DNA from 2 places in the Exiguobacterium sp. MMG028 genome. Region 1 is predicted to be linked to the other one. Evidence: a T-box and tRNA genes for the amino acid it is inferred to sense, from the RefSeq annotation. Region 1 holds a T-box; the other holds one or more tRNA genes.
The links. A T-box is a leader RNA that pairs with one kind of tRNA and senses whether it is charged. The one in region 1 lies ahead of argS (arginine--tRNA ligase), so its partner is inferred to be a tRNA-Arg.
Positions count from the first base shown of each region.

Region 1 (9,753 bases):
CGGTGACAGAAATTTCATGGTGGTCGACAAGAAACGGTTTCGCTTCGATTTGATGGCGAATCCGCTCTGTGATTTCGATTGCTTGGTTCATGTCACAATGATTGAGCAATAAAATAAATTCTTCGCCGCCATAACGTGCAGCAAAGTCATCGGGACGAAGCACCTGACGGATTCGTCGTCCGAACTCTTGTAACACATGGTCCCCGACCTGATGACCGTACGTATCGTTAATCTTTTTGAAAAAATCAATATCGAGCATGGCAACCGAGATGGGATACATCGACATATCGGATATTTGTTGAATGCCATATTCATAAAATGCACGTGCATTGGCGAGAAGCGTTAAACTGTCCGTCCGACTCTCGGTATAGAGGCGGTCCCGTTCGTGACAACGGCTAATGGTCCGGTTGAACGATTTTAACAATTTGATGATCTCGTGCTGAATAATCTTCGGATAACCGTATACAGGTTCTCCTGTCATGACAATCCATGTACGAATCTCTTCAATTTCCTCCGAACGAATAGAAACGAAGCTGTGGTAATCGTCATGGAAAGCATCGGAAAGAGAAGTATCCCATTCAAAGCGCATCTCATAATCGAGGACTTGCTCGATTGGCTGACTCATCTCAAGCAAGGTGAAGACGATAGGGCGATCGATGGGTTGTCGCGTCTTCAAATCAAAGTAGAGGGTGCGTTCAAACAATTTAAACTCGACATACCCTTCATCATAATGATTCAGCTGTTCGCATTGACTTAAAAACACTTCGATGGCTTGCGCCTCGCTCTGTGATAAGGAAACGGCCTCTTTCGCTTCATCGTATTGCTCAATCAAGGATTTAAATGCATCTTGTCGCTCTTTTTGAATGAGGAGACGTTTAATGAAGAATGTTAACGCAGCGGCGATGCTACTGACGACGAGTAAGTTCGTCTCTCGGAAAAACGCTGCCGCTAAGATGAAAATCAAACTGACGACGTACGTGTAGAAGGCGATCTTCATAAAATCGCTCAATGCGATGTCGACGCGGAACCACCATCTCACCTGATATTTTTGGAACACCGTGTTTAAGAAGATGGCAAGGAACAATCCAGCAAGCGGCACGAGCGAATCTTGCGAATAAAAGTCGAGACCGGTCTCCCCACCTAGGGCGAGATAGACAGCTGCCGGGATGACAATCTCTAAGTATGCCGTAATAGCATTCCACGGATACGTGAAGCGGAAGCGACGGATGGCGACTTTCGGTTTCAAGTTGGCGAATTGAAAGACGAACAACCCGATTTGGTTGACGATGAGTGCTGTTTCAAATCCAAAGAATAAAAATAAGATTAAAACGATACTTTCAGAAAATGTGAAGTACACACCTTTGACTTCGATCGAGTCGAGTTGAAAAATGATGACAAGCAACGAAATTAAAATAAACGACAACGAATCGATTGTTGGGGCGTGTAGGATATCCAATGCAAATAATGCGATGGTGAAGATGAATAAGGCACTCCATATACTCCAACCGAGCACGGACATCTTACGAAAGTGGTTCATGCGTTCCCTCCTAGCATGGGACATTTCAAGATCTAATAGTAAAGATTCGTCACGATTTCGTGTGAGTCCTGCTTCTGTTCCATGATGCTTGAATTCTAGCATTGAGTATACACGGAATATCCTCTATAATGAAATTGCTTTTCAACCGCATAGACGAATGTCGATGAAAAAGAGAGTAACGATGGTTTAGTCAACAAAGCGACCTGGGGATTGGTGAGAGCCCAGGCTGACAAACGTCGCGAAACGCACTTTTGAGATGCTATCCGAAACGAGAGTAGGCATAGCCGGAGGGAACCGTTATCACCATAAAGCGGTCTGCATCATGCAGGCAAGAAGAGTGGTACCGCGGGAATTCCCGTCTCTTTGCATCTATGCAAAGGGCGTTTTTTTTATGAGTTGTGATACGAAGAAGGAGGACATACAAATGAGTTATGAACGCAAGTACGCAGAAGCGTTATCACGTGTCATCGGAGACGAGCTCACGATTGACCAGATTGAAGCATTGATTGAGAAGCCAAAACACGAGGCGCACGGTGACCTCGCGTTCCCATGTTTCCAATTGGCGAAAGCTTACCGTAAAGCACCTGTCATGATCGCGACAGACATTGCGAATGACTTGAATGATGAATTGTTCACAAAAGTCGAGGCAGCGGGACCTTACGTCAACGTCTTCTTGAGCCGTGACGTCGTGTCAAAAGAAATCATCAACACGGTGCTCGAGGAGAAGTCAGAGTACGCGACACATGCAACACGCAATGAAACGATTGTGACGGACTTCTCGTCACCAAACATTGCGAAGCCGTTCTCGATGGGTCACTTACGTTCGACGGTGATTGGGAATGCGATCAACCAAATCGCACGTAAAAACGGATATGACGTCGTTGGCGTCAACCACCTTGGAGACTGGGGCACTCAGTTTGGGAAATTGATGGTCGCCTACAAGAAGTGGGGCGATGAGGAAGCGGTACGTGCCAATCCGATCGCAGAACTCTTGAAATTATATGTTCATTTCCATGAAGAAGTGAAGACACAACCAGAACTCGAAGACGAAGGTCGCGCGTGGTTCAAGAAGCTTGAAGACGGCGATGCGGAAGCGACAGAGCTTTGGCAATGGTTCCGTGACGAGTCACTCAAGGAGTTCCAAAAAGTATACGACCTCCTCGGTGTGAAATTTGAGAGCTTCAATGGTGAGGCGTTCTACAATGATAAGATGGGACGCGTCGTCGCGATGCTCGAAGAAAAAAACCTCTTAGTCGAAAGTGAGGGCGCCATGGTCGTCTCGCTCGAAGAAGAGAACTTACCACCATGCCTAATCAAGAAGAAAGATGGCGCGACATTGTACGCGACACGCGACTTGGCAGCAGCGATCTATCGCTATGAGACGTACAACTTCGTGCAAGCGAACTATGTCGTCGGTGGTGAACAGGCGCTTCACTTCAAACAACTCTTCTCGGTTCTTCGTAAGCTCGGCTACGACTTCGTCGATGGCATGCATCACGTACCGTTCGGCTTGATCTTGCAAGAAGGGAAGAAGATGTCGACACGCAAAGGGCGCATCGTTCTTCTTGAGGAAGTGTTGAAAGAAGCAATCGAAAAAGCACAAGCGAACATCGAACAGAAGAATCCGGACCTTGCGAACGCAGAAGACGTCGCACGCATGGTCGGTGTCGGAGCGGTCGTCTTCCACGACTTGAAGAACGAACGCATCAACAACATCGAATTCGATCTCGATAGCATGCTCAAGTTCGAAGGGGAGACAGGACCTTACGTCCAATACACGAACGCTCGTGCGAATTCACTCCTCCGTAAAGGGAACTATGATGGCTCGCCGTTTACTGGTGCAGACGATGACTACTCGTGGGGTGTCGTCACGATGCTCAACGCGTTCCCACACGTCATCACGCGTGCGCATGAACGTCGCGAACCATCCATCATCAGCCGTTATGTACTTGACCTCGCGCAAGCGTTCAACAAGTATTACGGTCATGTCCGCGTCTTAGAAGAAGATGCAGGCAAACAATCGCGTCTCGCGCTTGTGAAGGCAGTGACGCTCGTATTGACGGAAGGACTCCGTTTACTCGGTGTCGAAGCTCCGGAAGAAATGTAAGACAGACGAAAGGACCTCAAAAAAATTGAGGTCCTTTTCCTATGCTTACACTTTCATCCGCGTCACTGTTCGGGCTTCCGTGTCATAGAGACACCATTCCCGGTCGAAGATGACGGCACCGACATTGATGACATATCGCTTTTTCTTCAAATGGAACGGTGTCCCGATTTCCCACGGCAAGGATCTTCCTTTCCGGTAAATCCCCGGGATGTGACTATGTCCGATGAAGACGAGTGGATATTTCCCTTTCTCGACAATCGGTTCCCAGTCCTCGTTCCACTTGACTTGATGCCCATGTAAAAAGCGTGCTTCTCCAAGAGTCGTCTGTTCCGGTAATAAGGAAATCCGTGTTTTCACGGGATGGTCGATGACGAGCACCTCGTCGATTCGCTCCTCCTGATTACCACGTAAACTCGGGAACGTCAGCAATGCTTCGTAATTCGGATCATACGTCACGACGTCTTCCACATGATGAAATCGCTCGTGACGTCGTTTTTTCCCGATGTGGCATTCATACAGGTCTCCGAGACAGAGAATGTGCTCGGTTTCACGCCGAACATCATCGAGAACGGCTTTCAAATCATCAAACGAACCGTGTGGGTCACTGATGATCGCGAGTTTCATCGGAAGTTCGTGAATTGGGCGTCGACGGACAACTCGAGCTCGCGAACGAGTTGCATGACGGCTTGAAGATCGTCACGCGATTTCCCCGTCACTCGGATTTGATCGTCTTGAATTTGCGATTTGACTTTAAGTTTTGATTCCTTGATGGCGTTGTTGATTTTTTTCGCGTCATCTTTGTCAATCCCGCTCTTCAATTTCACACGTTGGCGAACCGTGCCGCCGAGTGCGTTCTCTACTTTTTGATAGTCGAGGTTTTTTGTCGGGACGCCGCGCTTGATCAACTTCGTGATTAAGACGTCTTTCAATTGCTCGAGTTTGTAGTCGTCATCCGAGATGAGGACGAGGTCGCCGTTGTCGAGCGACATCTCACTTTTTGATCCTTTAAAGTCGTAACGGTTCAAAATTTCCTTCTCCGCGATTTGAATCGCGTTCTTCACTTCTTCAAGATTCATTTCGGACACGATATCGAAAGAATTGTCTTTTGCCATGTTTCATCCATCCTTTGTGTGGTTTTGTTATAATGATAGCAGATTTGAAGCAGTGAAGGAGTGAAGAGATGGAACGTACAATGGATCAACATACACAAGCAGACTTAGATCACGTTGCCTATCACGGGAAAGACCTTGGGGTGACGTTTAAAGGGGAACAGATTCGACTACGTGTCTGGTCTCCGGTAGCGGAACAGATGTCGGTCAAGTTATATCGCACAGCCCGTGCCCGCAAGTTTGATCGACTCGAACTCGAACCGGCTGAGAAGGGGACGTGGGTCATTGAACTCGACCGCGCCTTGTTCGAAGGTCAATTTTATGTATTTGAAGCAATGATTGATGGGAAGAAAGTGGAATCACTTGATCCTTATGCAAAAGTCGTCGGAGTGAATGGGAAGCGTGGATGTTTGCTTGACCCGGCATCCTTGAACCCGGACCATTGGATCAAAGAACGTCCGCTATTCAATTCTTCACAAGAAGCGGTCATCTATGAAGCGCACGTACGTGATTTGACGAGTCATCCGGAGAGCGGGGCCATGCATCGTGGGAAGTTCTTGGGGATGACCGAGACGGGCACGACGACCACGAGCGGTTACCCGACCGGACTCGATTACATCACATCGCTCGGTATCACACATCTTCAATTGATGCCATTCTTTGACTACGGCTCGGTGAATGAGTCACGTGAAGGGGAAGATAACTATAACTGGGGATATGACCCGGTGCATTACTTTGCGGTCGAAGGATCATACGCCTCGTCAGCAGACGATCCGGCGACACGAATTATTGAACTGAAAGCGATGATTCAAGCCCTCCACGATCGAGGCATCCGTGTCATCATGGACGTCGTCTTCAACCATACGTACGATGCGTTGACGACACCGCTCGGTCAATTCGTCCCTGATTATTACTATCGACTAAATGAGGACGGAACACTCGCAGACGGTTCGGCATGTGGGAATGACACGGCATCTGAACGCGCGATGATGCGTAAGCTCATGGTCGAGTGTGTCACATATTGGGCGAAGGAATTCATGATCGACGGATTCCGTTTCGACTTGATGGGATTACATGATGTGAAGACGATGAATCAAATTCGGAAGGCGCTTGATCGCGTCGACCCGTCCATTCTGGTCATCGGAGAAGGTTGGGATTTAGATACGCCACTCCCGGTCCGTAAAAAAGCGAATCAACACAATGCGCATAAGATGCCACGAATCGCGCAATTTAATGATGGGATTCGAGACGGTGTTCGTGGAGACGTGTTCATCGAAGACTTACCAGGCTGGGTGAGCGGCAATACAGACATGACGGCTGACGTGAAACGAGGAATCGCTGGCGGGATTACGAGCCAAAGTTTTGCCGATGAACCGAACCAGGTCGTCAACTATGTCGAATGTCACGATAACTTGACGCTTTGGGACAAGTTGTCCGTGACAAATCCAGATGATGATGAGACGACGCGTCGTCGCCGTCATCGCTTGGCGACATCCATCGTACTTCTTGGACAAGGGATTCCGTTCCTCCATAGTGGGCAAGAGTTCTTCCGGACAAAGGATGGAGACGAAAACAGCTTTAACTCAGGTGAGGTCGTCAACCGTGTCGACTGGACACGTGCAGAACAAGAAGCGCCGAGTGTGGAATATGTGAAAGGTCTCTTGCGCCTGCGGAAACAGTATCCGCTCTTCCGACTCGAGAACACGGAACAGATTCGAAAACACTTACGCTTCTTCGATGAAGAAGAAGGCGTGATCGCATTCGAGTTGAGCCGCCACGTCGAAGGGTATGTAGAACGACATGTCGTGTATCATAACGCGTTAGAGGAAGCGGTCGAGATTAAACTTCCGTCCGGTAAGTTTGAAGTAAACGTGGAAGACCATACCGTCAATCTGACGGCGCCGCGTCAAATTGAAGACCGTCATCTGACAGTCGCACCACTATCGACACTCGTGGTGACAGAGCGTCGTCCGGACTACAGCAAATACGCTGTTGCCGGAGGTGCCGCACTCGCCGTGCTCGGTGGTCTCTGGTACGTATCGAAAAAACGAAAACGTAAAGAACAGTAATCAAAAAAGGAGACGTTAATCCGTCTCCTTTGGTGTGTCTTCCTCTGTTTGAGATGCCTCGAGTTGCATCATTTTTTGAACGAGAATATGCTTCGGCATATGCATCAATTCTTCGAGCGGGACGTTCAACTTTTTCGCAAGCTCAACCGCGGTCTCTGGTGATAATTGTAATGGGCGCATCGGTATACTCCTTTCTGAACCATTCATCTATACCGACAGTATACAGGAAAATCGAAAATGTGTTGAACGAACACATTCAAAATCGAATTTCGCTTCGGTCGTTGCTAAGCTGAAATTAGGAAGTGATCAAATGTACAAACAAACAGCAGACTTTCAATTTCATCAAACGATCGAATGGTTAGAACGTGTCGGTGAAGGTTGGATGTTGTACTTGGCGCAAACCGGATTTTTGTTCTTTGACGAGTCGTCCCAAATTCGCTGGGAGATTGACTGGGCTTGGACACCGTGCGCCCTATATGTGGAACCGAATGCGACGCGTGCCGTGGCATGGTTCCGAGAAAAAGGACTTTACGGAGTCATTGATTTACAAAAAGGACAGATGGAGACGCATGCGATTCCACAACGTTTTAACGGTGACTGGTTTAGCAATTTGCACTATTGGCAAGGCGATGACATCTTCTTATATTCAGCCGAATCGGATGTCGTGGCTTTGAATCTCCACGATCATACGTTTCGATATAGTCGCTACGAAGAAGTTCCGCTCTTTGGGAACATCATCGAGCTGGCATATCAAGGGACGTATGATTTTGAACGATTCACACCTGAAACATGTGTGACCTTATTTGATGAAAACACGCATCACTTTTTAGTGGAGAATGTGAAAACGAATGAGAACTGGCGTATTCCGTATAAAGGGGACCGTGATACGGTCATCCTCGATCAAGTCGGCGAAACGACGGCAATCACTTCGACCGAAGCGTTCCAACTGTTTCGTCGAGAAGAAGAACTGTTTTGTTCGACGGTGTGCGCGGACAACCAATTGCTGAAGGTCATGCTGTTAGATGACCGAGGAGATCGACTCGTTGTTCTATCCGCACCACCACGATTTTGCCATAGTTGGCTTCAAGTCTTTGAACGACAAGAATCCTGAACCCGAAACAGGTTCAGGAATTTTTTGTGAAGTGATGATGAATGAAGAGAGAAACGGGAAGTAGATGGTTAGACAGGGAGGAGTGACGAGGATGGAATGGTTAGGTAGGCAGTTGGTTCGCTTTCGATATGGAGTACTACTCATTTGGACGATTTTACTCGCAGGGTCGGTCTATTTTGGGCTGCAGCTCCCGGGTGAGTTGAGAGGAAACGGCTTCGCGATTCAAGACGGGCGATTCCAACAAGTAGAAGATACGTTGAATGAACGGTTCGACCGTGCCGGTGCCTCGATGATCGTCTTGTTTGAAGGCGGAGAAATAGAAACGGTCATGGACGAACAACAGCAACGGTTCGAGGCAATTCGGTCGATTGATGGTGTCATTACGCCGTCCGAGAATCCAGATGCTCGTTCAGGGGATGTCTCGTACTTCGTGCTTGAATTTGAAGACTATGAAGCAGCCGAATCTTCGATTGATGCCGTTCGTGACGCCCTCATCACAGACACGGATACAGAAGTGCGGTTGACCGGAGAACCGGTATTTGCAGACGACTTGAACGAGGCGTCGAAAAATGACTTGATTCGGGCGGAGTTGATTGGGATTCCGGTTGCTCTCATCGTTTTGTTACTTGTTTTCGGAACGCCGCTCGCGGCACTCATGCCGTTGCTCGTCGGACTCATCACGTTCATCGTAGCGGCAGGGTCTCTATTCTTTTTTGCGCAAAACATGGAATTATCCATATTCGTCTTGAACGCCGTGGCGATGATCGCCATTGCGCTCGGGATTGATTTCTCATTACTACTCGTCAATCGGTATCGTGAAGAGTTGACGCGTGGACAATCGAGAGAAGAAGCCATCGTCCGGACGGTGGCGACGGCAGGACGCTCGATTCTCTTTTCTGGACTATGCGTATTCGTCGGATTGGCCGGTCTACTCTTTATCCAGGTCGATGTCTTCCAGGCAGTCGCGCTCGGTGCGCTCATTGCCGTCGCGGGGGCTGTTTTGTCCGCACTGACACTCTTGCCGTCATCTCTTTACTTAGTAGGGGACGCTTTGAATAAAGGGCGGATCATCAAGTCTGACGAAACGAAGTCAGAAAAACGCTGGCAAAAGCTTGCCCGCTTCGTTATGAAGCGGCCTGTAACGATGACGCTCATTGCGTTATTGTTACTGTTACCGAGTCTTTGGTTCGTTCGTGACTTAGAGCTAAATATTCCGGACGCAGATGCGCTCCCGACTTCGTATGAATCACGGGCGGCACTTGAACGATTTGACGATGTGTTCGGGGAAAACTCAACCGATGCGGTCATTTTGTTCGAAGCGAATGATTTGACGGACCCGATGATTTTAGAAGAACTGACAACGCTCACAGACGAGTTAAACGAAGTAGGGATTGTCGATAATGTCTCGACCTTTTTGACGACGTCCGGTTTGACGCCTGAAGCGTTCACGCAACTCGTGGAGGCGGCCCCGGAACAACTCGCTCCGCTTGAACGGCTCGTCACGCTTGATGGAAATACGGATCTCGCCCTCGTCAACGTGAGTTTCGATGTACCACCGAGTGACAAGGAAGCACAGGCATTTGTCCGCGATTGGCGAGATCAAGGATTTGAGGTCGGTGGACCGGCTGCTTTTAACGAAGAGATTTATGATGAGATTTACGACAGCATCCCATATGCAGTGATCACCGTCATTTTGGCGACGTTCTTCATCCTCATGTGGGCATTCCGATCCATCTTGATTCCAATCAAAGCCATTCTCATGAATGTACTCGGTCTCGGAGCAACGTTCGGCTTACTCGTCATCATCTTCGAATCCGGTT
Region 1 is NZ_JAQJIN010000003.1:266,078-275,830, forward strand. It holds gene PJK55_RS11985 (GGDEF domain-containing protein) at 1-1,537, opposite strand, end outside; T-box leader at 1,692-1,903, shown strand; gene argS (arginine--tRNA ligase) at 1,962-3,644, shown strand; gene PJK55_RS11995 (metallophosphoesterase family protein) at 3,690-4,268, opposite strand; gene PJK55_RS12000 (YajQ family cyclic di-GMP-binding protein) at 4,265-4,756, opposite strand; gene pulA (type I pullulanase) at 4,825-6,822, shown strand; gene PJK55_RS12010 (YycC family protein) at 6,838-7,002, opposite strand; gene PJK55_RS12015 (hypothetical protein) at 7,133-7,933, shown strand; gene PJK55_RS12020 (MMPL family transporter) at 8,025-9,753, shown strand, end outside.

Region 2 (6,650 bases), on a different contig from region 1:
TCATAACTTTCGCCTCCATATGTCGTGCGTGTCATTTCATAAATAGAGCGGAGAACAATCTCTTGTTTCCGCTCCTATTTGATTCTATTTAGTTCACGAAATTACTTCGCGATGTTAGCGAAGTGCTTAACTGTGCGAACCAATTGTGCAGTGTAAGACATTTCGTTGTCGTACCAAGAAACTGTTTTAACGAGTTGCTTGTCGCCAACTGTCATAACTTTTGTTTGAGTCGCGTCGAAGAGTGAACCGTATGTGATTCCAACGATGTCAGAAGAAACGATTTCGTCTTCAGTGTAACCGAATGACTCGTTTGCTGCTGCTTTCATCGCTGCGTTTACTTCGTCAACAGATACTTGCTTGTCGAGTACAGTTACGAGCTCAGTGAGTGAACCTGTAGCAACTGGTACACGTTGTGCAGCACCGTCAAGTTTTCCTTGAAGTTCAGGGATTACGAGACCGATTGCTTTAGCAGCTCCTGTTGTGTTAGGAACGATGTTCGCTGCAGCTGCACGCGCACGACGGAAGTCACCTTTCGGGTGTGGAGCGTCAAGCGTGTTTTGGTCGCCAGTGTAAGCGTGGATTGTCGTCATGAGACCTTCAACGATTCCGAACTGGTCTTGAAGTACTTTAGCCATTGGAGCCAAGCAGTTTGTTGTACAAGAAGCACCTGAGATGACTGTTTCAGTACCATCGAGGATGTCGTGGTTTGTGTTGTAAACAACAGTCTTCATGTCACCTGTAGCAGGAGCCGAGATAACAACTTTCTTCGCGCCAGCTTTCAAGTGAAGCTCAGCTTTTTCTTTAGAAGTGAAGAATCCAGTACATTCGAGAACGATGTCTACACCGAGGTCTCCCCATGGAAGTTCTTCAGGGTTACGGTTAGCGAGCGTGATAACTTTCTCTCCGTTTACGAGGAAGTGATCGTCGTGTACTTCAACTTCTCCGTCGAAACGACCTTGAGTCGTGTCATACTTGAGAAGGTGCGCAAGCATCTTCGTGTCTGTCAAGTCGTTGATTGCAACAACTTCGATTCCTTCGTTTTTGATGATCTCGCGGAATGCCAAACGACCGATACGTCCAAATCCGTTAATACCAACTTTTACTGCCATGTTAATTTCCTCCTTAGGGTAGAAGCTATTTATTGAAGAGCCAACGGGGGGTCAACTCTTTAATAACAAGTTAATAATTCTTTCGCCGCACCTTCGTCTGTGACGAGGATGATGTTCGACGTGTGTTTCGCATAAGCGGCGATCGCCTGTGCCTTCGATTTTCCTCCGGCAACCGCGATGACGGTATCCATGTCATCCAGCTCTTCGAGTTGGATCCCGACCGTCTTGACGCGATGGACGATCTCACCTTCCGCATTGAAATAATATCCGAATGCTTCGGCGACGGCGTCATGCCGTTCAATCATCCGCAAATGCTCCGGTGATGCGTGACGGCGTTTTGCCATCGTTTCTGCCTCACCAATTCCATGTACCACAATTCGCGCCGCTCTAATCATTTCCAGTACATTTTTAATACTAGGTTCCTCCACCATCCGGTCGAACGTCTCTTGTGACACTTCATCCGGAATATGTAGAAGATGATAGTCTGCGTGGGCCCGGTCCGCCATGCGTGAGCAGACGGTATTCGCTTGAAGTTCAAGCGTTTCTCCAAGACCTCCGCGTGCGGGCACAAAATGCATCGGGCGTTCTTTTTTATCGGGCGACATCATCGCCGCAACCGATGCCATCGTCGTTCCACCTGTTACCGCAATCACGTTATCATCCGGTGCGAGCCGCGCTTTTAACTGCGTGACCGCTGCCCGTCCGATATCGCGTTGAACCCAGAATGTCTCATCTGAATCACCTGGTACGATGACGACTTGGCGAACCCCTAATTTCTTTTCGAGCTCTCTTGCCACTTCTGAGATCCCGAGAAGTTCTCCCATGACCTCGTGCAAGTCTCGTAAGACGTTTCGTCCCGTCTCACTGAGGGAAATTCCTTGAGTAGCGACGTAAAGAAGACCTTGGTCTTTCAAAAAGTCGACTTCTCGTCTGAGTACCCGTTCGGTCAGTCCCAAACTCGTTGCGAGTGTCCTGCGGCCAATCGGCTGCATCAAGCGGACATAGTGTAAGATATCGTAACGATGTCGGAGCGTATCGAGCAGGTCAGGGACAATTTGCTTCTGAACGTGAATCAGTTGCTGGATCATGCTCTTACCCCCTCGACTTTAAGTGTGGACAATTTTTGTCCCACTTTTTTATTTGCGTCCCACCGCTACGAGTTCATCTTATCAATCACTTTTCCGTCTGGCAACCCCTTCAAACGTTTTTTTTCGATGTAAGCGTATACTTAACAAAATCTTCAACTTTGTTGTCATCATATCGCCCTTGACTGATGACTTCTCCTTCGTGTATAAGAACAGGGATCTCGAAGAGGTACTTCGCCTCGAGACCCTCATCTCCCGTAATATCAATCTGTTCGAGCTCGATTGGGTAATCCTCCTGCAGCCATTCGAGCATGACGAGCGCCTCGTCACAGAGCGAACAATTGTCACGTTTATATAAAGTTAGTTTCATTTCCATCATCCCTTCCATAACTGCCGCTCACGCTCACGTGAGTTGCCGAATCCAAGTTCTTCCCGATAATTCGTCACGGTCCGTCTCGTCACTGGATAGCCGTATCGGGCGAGTTCGTCCGCGAGTGCCTGATCACTTTGTGGGGCCTTCTCCCGTTGAATCAGTTCTGCGAGCGTCCGCTTGATCATGAACGGTGAATGCCCATGACTCGTCGACCGGACGAAAAAGTGTTTCCACTCCATGATCCCGCCTTCAGTCTTCGCAAACTTCCCTTGAATGGCACGCCCGACTGTTGATTCGTGCTTGCCGATTTGTTGTGCGACAGTCCGACGGGTTAGCGGATTGAGGACGAGTTCTCCTTTCAGCCACTCGGTCTGACGTGACGCGATAACAGCCCATATCTCTCGTAACGTCTCGTTTCGCATCGCAAGGGATGTCATCCACCATTTCGCCTCGCGGTCATTGCCGACTCGCGTCGCGTCAAGTTCCGGACTGAGCCACGTTGTGATTAGTTCTCCATCTTCATATTGCACTTCGACTTCCGGAAAGACGTGACCCGTTTCTTCATATAATAAAGGACGTTTAGGCAGTGTCGCGACGATTCGCTCTAAATGGGCGAGCTCTTCATCTGAAATCGCGAGCACGCTCGCCATCTGTTTTTGGCTCACGCCACTCTCAATCGCATCAAATACATCGACGACGCGTGGGTCCTCATGTTCGATTGCATGCCGATACTGACACTCTCGTTCCGTTCTCGCCCCGATTCCCGTTGGTTCAAGAAATAAGAGTGCCTGTCTCGCCTGTTCGATTTGAGTCACGTCGACACCGAGTCGCTCTGCCAATACGTCATTCATATCCGGCAATAGTCCCCGATGGTCGAGCAACAGGACGAGCTGTCGTCTCAGCTCTTTCTCCGAGTCGCTGCCGCTTCCTTCTCGAATCTGGGTGAACAGCTTCTCTTCGAACGCGCTCGCCGCATCCGCTACCCATCCGAGATCCCCGCTCCCGATATGAATGTTTGGATTATGGCGCGCCAGACGTGCGAGACGAAACGAGAGCGCCAGACGGTCCGCCTCGAGCACCGGTAGCCGTTGCACAAGGTCTTGCGTCATCTGTTGCTGTTGCACTTGTTTTTGTTCTTGCCGTTGCATCGTCCTCCCCCCTCTTCTCTATTGTAACGAACCAAATCCATGCGCGCTCAAAAAAGCGTAATGAACAGGATTGCTTTTTTAATAAAACAAATGTATAATAAATTCGTGTCACACACATGCACCCGTAGCTCAGGGGATAGAGCACTGGTTTCCGGTGCCAGGTGTCGGGAGTTCGAATCTCTCCGGGTGTATCAGATGTAGAGATCAGGCAGATTGCCTGGTCTCTTTTTCGTTTCATAACGAGAAAATCGTGGAATAGGTGAAAAACGATGACTATCGTTTGACCAACATTGACTATACAGGTATGATGAACTTACAACCTACATAAAGGAGGCAGATTCAATGTTAATTCCAACAGTTATCGAACAGACAGGCCGTGGGGAGCGCGCGTACGACATCTACTCACGCTTGCTCAAAGACCGTATCATCCTTCTCGGAAGTGCGATTGACGACAACGTCGCGAACTCAATCGTCGCACAGCTTCTCTTCCTCGCAGCTGAGGATCCAGAAAAGGACATCTCGCTCTACATCAACAGCCCAGGTGGTTCGATCACAGCGGGCATGGCGATTTACGACACGATGAACTTCATCAAGCCGAACGTGTCGACGATTTGTATCGGAATGGCTGCATCGATGGGTGCCTTCTTGCTCCAAGCCGGTGAAAAAGGAAAACGCTTCGCACTTCCGAACGCAGAAATCATGATTCACCAACCGCTCGGCGGCACACAAGGCCAAGCGTCAGACATTAAGATTCACGCAGAACGCATCATCAAAATGCGTGAGAAATTGAACCAAATCATGGCAGAGAACACTGGACAGCCACTTGAAGTCATCGAGCGCGACACAGAGCGTGACTACTTCATGGCAGCTGACCAAGCGAAAGACTACGGTCTCATCGACAAAGTCATGACACGCTAATCATACAAAAGACGTTTCCCCATCAAACGGGAAACGTCTTTTTCTATTCGATGGGCATCCAGACTTCAATCATGTCGTCCGCTCCGCCTTGACCGTGAATATAACGTTCAAAGTCGACGGCGTCGCGAAGCATCACGTCTGGAACGTTTAACAGTTGTTCGTACGTTGTAGGAATCATCGGGATACCCCCTTCGACCGTCGCGACGATATAGTTCCCTTCGGTCAGTTCGACTTGTCGCGATTCTTCCCCACTCACAGGCTTCGTCATGCCAGCCACATAGCCGTTCTCTTGTGGGAGGCAGACGCCGTATGACTCATCTGTCGTCAATTCTGGTTGGAGTCTGGCCCACACCTTCGGGATTTCTTCTAACGTACTCCCATATCCATAGACTGTAATCGGTTCACGTAATGTTTCATATCGAATGTTCATGTCATCCCCTCCTGACTGCATCGACCGAATCTGTCTCTCGATTTGGCAAAGCTGTTCGATTTCTTTCCTGACTTCACATAACCGTGTTTCAAGTAGCGTATCAGTCGACTGACCTGATTGAATCTGCTCTAAACTGAGCCCGATTTGGCGCAATCGTTTGATTTCACTCAACCGTCGAATCTCTTTCATCCCATACATCCGATATTGGTTGCCCGATCGTGTCGGTCGAATCAAACCGCGCCCTTCGTAAAATTTGATGGCTTTGACCGATAATCCAGTCACATGTGCCACTCTTCCAATCGGAATCACTGTGTTCCCACCTCCTATCTTCACTGTACAGTCGTCCCTAAGAGGCAGGTCAACCATTAGTTTTCGGGTACCCTGACACCGAACACGTATCGACTGTCGCCCTGCGTCCATTCCCCGCCGACCTCGTATAGATAAATACCGGGTTCGTCTGGTACGACCGGTTCAGCCGGGACGAGCTCTCCGTCCTCAATCTGAAAGAAACTCGATTCCACCGGGTCAGCATGGTAGACAACGTCAATCGCGTCACCCGGTTTGACCGTGATGAGTTGCAGGTCATCCGCTTCCGGCAAGCCATAGTCGGCGCACGTCGCACGACTGCCGGCTTCCCAACAATACGTCGATTGTTCTACTTCCGCCGTCACCGAGCCGACACGAACCGTCGGCAGCGGCGGTTTGACAGGGTCGTCCCCATCACCGAACCAAGACACGGCGGCATAGATCACCCCTACACCGACAAGTAACCCAATCAATACAATCCAAAAACGTCGATTACGCTTCACGGTCTCATCTCCTTTCCTCACTCATTCCCTATCATGCAGTAAAATCCCTACTCCAACAAAAAAAGACCCACTTCCGTGAGTCTTGTGCGTCATTTCGGACGACGCAGTCCTTTCATCATATAGCCGCCTTTGAAGTCGATCGGGTCGAATGCGACGAGAAACGCCTTCGGCTCATGCTTCTCGACGAGTTCACGCAATTCTTTCATCCGTGTACGGGCTGCCAAGACGTCCAGACGATAACGGACACCGTCTCGACCTTGTCCTTGGTAATGTGTCACCCCGTAGCCATTGTCGCGCATCTGTTGAATGAGCTCTGCCGGATATTCTTTCGTGTGGACTTGGATCATGTTGTAGCCGATGGCGAGTTTACGTTCGACGTAGCCACCGAGTAAAATCCCGAGCCCGAATCCGACTGCGTACACGATCATACCGAGCGTCGTCAAATCTTGGAATACGATTCCGAGTGCGAAGATGTAGATGAGTGTCTCAAGCGTTCCGAACAGACCCGCGATGACGGTCTTCCCTTTCACGAGCATGATTGTCCGGAGCGTGAGCACCGGGACGTAGATAAGTTGTAGCAATAGGATGAGTAAGATTTGACCCATTCGATCGACCTCCGTTCAAATTCATTACCACCACTATTCCAAATTTCAGAGAGAGATGCAACTAAAAAAGGCTGACCGAAGTCAACCTGATTATTTCGTATCTAGATTTTTCACGCTCGTAAGCAATTCATAGTCTTTACGAATCACTTCGTAGATCGCGTTCTTATCTCCGT
Region 2 is NZ_JAQJIN010000002.1:4,823-11,472, forward strand. It holds gene PJK55_RS07250 (phosphoglycerate kinase) at 1-4, opposite strand, end outside; gene gap (type I glyceraldehyde-3-phosphate dehydrogenase) at 102-1,109, opposite strand; gene PJK55_RS07260 (sugar-binding transcriptional regulator) at 1,169-2,197, opposite strand; gene PJK55_RS07265 (glutaredoxin family protein) at 2,307-2,564, opposite strand; gene PJK55_RS07270 (RNA polymerase factor sigma-54) at 2,570-3,715, opposite strand; tRNA gene PJK55_RS07275 (tRNA-Arg) at 3,834-3,906, shown strand; gene clpP (ATP-dependent Clp endopeptidase proteolytic subunit ClpP) at 4,058-4,633, shown strand; gene PJK55_RS07285 (MerR family transcriptional regulator) at 4,677-5,372, opposite strand; gene PJK55_RS07290 (hypothetical protein) at 5,429-5,872, opposite strand; gene PJK55_RS07295 (DUF2179 domain-containing protein) at 5,962-6,477, opposite strand; gene PJK55_RS07300 (CopG family transcriptional regulator) at 6,568-6,650, opposite strand, start outside.
Region 2: it has a tRNA-Arg gene. The T-box ahead of argS (arginine--tRNA ligase) is inferred to sense a tRNA for this amino acid. The anticodon was not compared.